One region of the Ligilactobacillus sp. JN-6 (Y).1 genome, then DNA from elsewhere that is predicted to be linked to it. Evidence: predicted binding sites of a transcription regulator. Region 1 holds the regulator's gene; the other holds the start of a gene.

What was found. Region 1 encodes Rex, which represses fermentation and respiration genes when NADH is low (regulators of the CRP and FNR family bind a similar motif). Its sites were predicted from a motif close to TTGTGAANTANTTCACAA; they were not measured.
Region 2: AC3XNE_RS02980 (glycerol dehydrogenase) is a predicted target of Rex. The motif match lies at 1,441-1,458, and genes of this name have one in related genera.

The regions. Positions count from the first base shown of each region.
Region 1 is NZ_CM176599.1:1,762,973-1,766,156, reverse strand. It holds gene groL (chaperonin GroEL) at 1-342, opposite strand, end outside; gene groES (co-chaperone GroES) at 390-674, opposite strand; gene AC3XNE_RS08140 (CPBP family intramembrane glutamic endopeptidase) at 856-1,482, shown strand; gene AC3XNE_RS08135 (redox-sensing transcriptional repressor Rex) at 1,566-2,198, opposite strand; gene AC3XNE_RS08130 (ABC-F family ATP-binding cassette domain-containing protein) at 2,373-3,184, shown strand, end outside.
Region 2 is NZ_CM176599.1:616,057-619,240, forward strand. It holds gene AC3XNE_RS02975 (SDR family oxidoreductase) at 1-149, opposite strand, end outside; gene AC3XNE_RS02980 (glycerol dehydrogenase) at 322-1,419, opposite strand; gene AC3XNE_RS02985 (fructose-6-phosphate aldolase) at 1,750-2,430, shown strand; gene AC3XNE_RS02990 (M13 family metallopeptidase) at 2,984-3,184, shown strand, end outside.

The sequences.
Region 1 (3,184 bases):
ACCAACAGGATTAGCACCGGCTGTCACATTTTTCATACCTTCTGCAACGATTGCTTGAGCCAAAACCGTAGCTGTTGTTGTACCGTCACCGGCGATGTCATTTGTTTTAGATGCAACTTCAGAAACTAACTTTGCACCCATATTTTCAAAATGATCTTCCAACTCAATGTCTTTAGCGATCGTAACACCGTCATTAGTAATAGTCGGAGAACCGTATGATTGTTCCAAAACTACGTTGCGACCTTTTGGTCCAAGTGTTGATTTTACTGTATTTGCTAATTTATCTACACCAGCAAGCATTTTTGCTCGTGCATCTTCTGAAAACTTAATTTGCTTAGCCATTAATTTCACCTCATCAAAAATTAGAGTTCTATGCTTTATGAAAGAATTTATTCGATCACGGCAACAATGTCATTGGCACGAACGACCAAATACTTGTCACCTTCATATGTTACTTCAGTACCTGCATATTTATCGTAGATTACTGAGTCCCCAGCTTTTACTTCTGGTACACTCTTTTCACCGTTGTCCAGGACTCGACCAGCACCCACAGCAACGACTTTACCAGTTTGAGGTTTTTCTTTAGCATTACTTGCTAAAACGATCCCACCAACTGTTTGTTCTTCTTCTTCTTGAACTTCAAGAATAACTCTGTCTCCTAACGGTTTCAGCACTCTAGATCCCTCCAATATATTTTTAGCACTCAACACACTTAAGTGCTAATTCAATTACAATTATTATAATAAACACTTTATTTCTAAATTGCAAGTACTTTTTGTCACTCTCTTTGTCTGAGTGCTAATTTTCTTAGAAAATATGCTATAATGTCTGAAGCAGTACAAAGGAGTCATCTAATTGAAACTAAAATCTAATTCATTAAGTCTTTTTTTAGGGTATTTCATCTTAGTCCTTATCCAACAAGTAGCCTTCCACTTTATTCACAATAATGATATTTTATATCCAGTGCAGACCACCCTTAGTCTTCTCGGAGCACTTGGTTTGATCTGGTCAATGCATCATTTCAAATATACTAATCTATTGGAAGATAAGAAAACTGGTTTTTGGAAGTCGCTTCTATGGTCGCTTAGCGGCACGGTCGGACTTTTAATTACTCAAAGGATCTTCCTTTGGTTTGAGGCTGCTATCCTTCATCAGCCGGCAGTTTCCGAAAACACTAGCCAATTAATGGCAGTAGCCGCCAAGTATCCGTACTATATACTGGTAATTGTGATCACAGAACCACTTATCGAGGAACTGATCTTCCGTAAGGTTTTATTTGGAAATTTTGTCTTTTGGTTTAGGCCATGGCAAACAGCAATACTTTCCAGCCTACTTTTTGCATTAGGTCATGGGGATGGTCATTTTTTGACCTATACCGCTATTGGTTTGATACTCTGTTTCATTTACCAAAAGACAGGTAGGATCCAGACTTCCATGCTTTCGCATATTTTAATGAACCTTTTTGTTTTATTTATCCACTAAAAAAATCGTAGAGATTTGCTATAGCTAGTAGGTCTCTACGATTTTTTTAAAACTGTCTCCATCAATGGTCTCACTTTTCTAAATTATTGATCGACATGATTTAAGAAATAAATCAAAGTTTGTAATTCATTGGTTAAATCGACATTTTGGATCCGTACATTATCTTGAACAGTCACACGTAAAGGCGTAAAGTTCAAAATACCTTTAACACCAGCAGAAACAAGTTCATCAGTAACACGTTGTGCGACTGGAGAAGGGACGGTTAAAATAACAACTTCTATCTGTTGTTCAACTAATTGTTCCTTCATTTCACTCATGGGGTAAATTGGAACACCGCTTTGAATAGTGCCGGTGATCCGGTCATCAATGTCGAAAGCTGCACTGATCCTTACATTGTTACTGCCATGGAAATTATAATTCAACAACGCGTGTCCTAAATTACCTACACCGATCAGCCCAACATTAGTCAACTTGTCTTGGTTCAACGTCTTCTTAAAGAAGTCTAAGAGACTTTTAACGTCATAACCGTAACCCCTTTTCCCTAGTGCACCAAAATACGAAAAATCACGTCTGATCGTTGCAGAATCAACCTTAACTGCTTCAGCTAATTCAGTTGAAGAGATCCTTTTCTTACCGGAATTAAATAATATACCTAAATAGCGATAGTAAATTGGCAATCTTTTAGCCGTTGCTCTAGGTATTTTTGCATTCACCATTTTTATGCCCCTTTCACAAATACTCACGTAAGTAATTTTACCATATAAAATTTCACAATCAAACAAAAAGTTCATTAGTTCACAACTTAATTGGAAAAATTTAAATTTACAACGATATATTGCAAGGTATGCTAAAATGGTTTAGTAGAATAAAAATAGGCAGGTGAAATTTTTATGCTTTTATTACAAGTCCAACAAGTAGCTCGTATTTTTGCTGGAGATCCACTTTTTCAAAACGTAAACCTGAATATCCAAGACAATTCGCGGATCGCTCTTGTCGGGCCGAACGGAGCTGGTAAATCTACATTGATCAAAATGATCACTGGTGAAAATGAACCTGACGAAGGACAAATCGTTGGACGAAAAGGATTGACCATCGGTTACTTAGCCCAGGATACCGGCTTAGAATCTGAAGATACCATTTACAATGAAATGTTAAAAGTCTTCTCGGGCTTGATCAAAATGGAACAACAGATCCATGAATTAGAAAATAAGATCGCCAAAAGTAAAGATCATACTTCTGGAACTTATCAATCTTTATTAAAACAATATGACCAAACGGTGCACGATTTTGAAGCACAAAATGGTTATGGCTACCAAGCAGAGATCCGTTCGGTACTTCACGGTTTTAATTTTGAAGAAGCAGATTTTGACAAAAAAATATCTTCTTTGTCAGGTGGGCAAAAGAGACGCCTCGCTTTGGCTCGTTTGCTTCTTGAAAAAAGAGATCTACTGGTCTTGGACGAACCAACAAACCACCTAGACATTGAAACATTACAGTGGCTGGAAAATTATCTCCAAGGATATCCAGGAGCTTTGTTACTCGTTTCTCATGATCGTTATTTCCTTGACAAGATCGTTACAGAAGTCTGCAACATTAGTCACAAGCGAGCTAAAACATACCCTGGAAATTACACTTCGTTTGTGAAGCAAAAAAAAGAAGATCAAAAACAAGCTTGGAAGGATTATGAAAAACAGCAGGTTGA
Region 2 (3,184 bases), 1.1 Mb from region 1:
ACGATCGTACCGCGTTTTGCTTCTTCTGTCTTTAACTTGTCAGGATGCCGTAAATAAAGCGTTAAATTTACATCTTCCTGTTGCCCCAGATATTCTTCAGCGAACTTCGCAATATTACCAGCAGCTCCTAAAACTATAACGTTTTTCATAAAACAATATCTCCTTTCACTCTTCATTTTAGTAGCTATTTAGGAAAACTAAAAGTATTTACCCTTTGACAATCCCTAAATTTTTAAAGATAAAATAAATATCCCTTTTGACAAAAAGAAAGTAGAGATCATCCCTACTTTCTTCAACTATGTCATCTTTACAACTACACTTTTATTTAAAGTTAGCCGTTACATATTTATCCACTGCAACGATCACATTTGCTACATCTTCAGCTGAAACTTCAAATGGCATCTGGTGGATCGTTTCAGATGGGATCGTGGCCTGTTCACCGACCTTCAGAAGATCATCATAACTTACACCGATTAATTTGAGATCAGCTAACGTGGTTGGTAATCCAAGCGACTTGTTAAACTTGATATATTTGTCCAAAACATCCGTTGATACATTGTCTAACATCAGTTCACACAGATAACCGTATGCTACTTTTTCACCATGCATCAAAGTCTCACTTTCGCCAGATAATGCAGTAAAGCCATCATAGATAGCATGGGCTGCAGCTAAACCAGAACTTTCAAAACCAAGTCCACTCAATAAAGTATTCGCCTCAACAACAGTCTCTAATGATGACGTAACGACCTGCCCTTCCACGGCTGCAACAGCTTCATGCGCATGAGCAAATAAATTATCCGCACAAGTTTGGGCAATAGCCAATGAGGCTAATGTTGGGTCATTTCCTAACATTGATTGGTTATAACCACGAGCAACATCTTGTGCCTCAATATTAGTTGCCATAGCATCACCGATCCCTGCGACCAAATTCCTAACAGGTGCATGTGCCACAACGTTCGTATCGATCAATACCAAGTCCGGGTTGTTATCATAGAAAGCATATTTCTTAAAATTGCCGTCCGGTGTGTACAACACTGACAAAGCAGAACAAGGAGCGTCTGTTGATGCTACAGTTGGCAAGATCGCTACAGGAATGCTTAATTGGTTAGCTACATTTTTGGCGGTATCAAGTGTTTTCCCACCACCTAAGCCGATAATAAAGTCATTGCCTTCCTTTTTGGCGATCTCAACGACCCGGCTAATTTCTTCTTCTGAAGCTTCACCAACAAATTCTACATGGGTAACTGTGAAATCTTCTTTTTCCAAAGTCCCGTTAAGCTTCTCACCAACAATTTTCCAGACGATATCATCACAGAGCAATACAGGTTTTTTCCCGAGTTCTTCTAGGTATTCCTTAGGTGCATCTAATACACCATTCCCTTGAATATAATGAGCAGGACTTGCAAACTCTTTAACCATATTAAAAGCCTCCATTTCTTTTTGTTACCACTTTCACATCGATAATAACGAGAAATTGTGTTTTTTGTCAAACGTTTACACTCGATCTTTATACTTAGTTACCCAATTTATCCAACAAATTGTTTAACAATTTCACTATCGACCCATGACCACAACTTTTTTCATAAGAAAGCTTAAAATGTTTCACTCAAACAATTATGCTATAATGAGTCTGAAAAAATCAAAGTCATTAGGGATAAAATATTGGCTAAGGTCATAGTCCTTCCAGTAACTTGGTTGGTGATGTTATAAAATAAGACAAAGTATTTATAAAAAGGGAGTGGGTCAACAATGGAAATTTTGGTCGATACAGTCAACCTAGACGAAATCGAAAAGTACAATAAAATGTTGAATTTAACCGGCGTAACGTCTAACCCAACGATCATCAAAAAAGAAGGCAAAGTAAACTTTTTTGAACATTTGAAGAAAGTTAGAGGAATAATTGGGCCTGATAAAACGTTACACGTTCAGGCTGTGGGCGAGTCTGCCGAAGAGATCATAGCGGACGCTCATCGTGTTTTAAAAGAAATCGACCAGCAGGTTTATATTAAGATCCCTACTAACGAAGCCGGACTTGAAGCAATGAAACTTTTAAAAAGAGAAGGAGTCCACATCACTGCCACTGCTATTTATACTGTTTTCCAAGGTGAGTTAGCCATCGCAGCAGGAGCAGATTATTTAGCTCCCTATTATAACCGAATGCTAAACATGAATATCGCTCCTGCACAAGTGATCGGTGAGTTGGCAAATGCTATCGCTATGAGCCAGAGCAACACGAAGATCCTAGCTGCCAGTTTTCATAATGTTGCTCAAGTAACTGATGCAATCAAATATGGTGCACAGGCAGTTACCATCGGAACAGACGTGATCGCTTCTGGGTTAAATGCACCAATGATCGCAACAGCTGTTGCGGATTTCAAAAACGATTGGGTCTCATTATACGGAAATCAAACGATCGCAAGTTTAAAATAACATTAGAACAAGGAACTAGCCCATTAGGTTTGTACTTTACTCTTAGGGCGAGACTCTAAGCTCTACTACAAAAAGCAGGAACATTCTTCTCCCTTCAAATCAGAGTTGATGGTCCCGCTTTTTTTGTACAAATTTATCAGAAAATCAATGTTCCAAAAAGTCGTATCTTTTTCATTCTCTGACTTCTTGAATTGTAGATTTCATTGGTAGTTGCGAATGATATTTAGGCTTGGCTTCATAGGTTTTCCCATTTTTGGCCTTAGAGGTCAGCCCTATTGTATGGTCAGCTAACTGTTTGATGATAATAGAAAGAGCAACCGCTTTAAATCACTAGTGTAATAGTTTAAAATAGTTTTATTGATTAAATTACGGAGTAGTAAACTTAAGAAGCTTGCTGTGCTCTGTTTTCTTAGTCGAGCTCCGCAAACCAAGCTTTTCCGCTTATCCAAGACAGGTGCTGCATCGCTAAAAAACGCGCTATAGCACCTGTCTTGGATAATGCTCGGGACTTAGGCGGTTCGCTTCACTCTGTTTTTAAATAGGAGGTATAACTTTGACCAACACAATTAACAATGAACTACTCAAAGATGACCTTTACCAGGCCGTCAATGGCGAATGGCTGAAAACGGCCAAGATCCCTGCCGACAAACCTACTACCGGTGGTTTTGCCGACCTGGCAGATAACATCGAAGAAACTCTAATGAACGATTTCGATAAATTGCTCGATGGGACTGAAACTACCACTGATCAATAT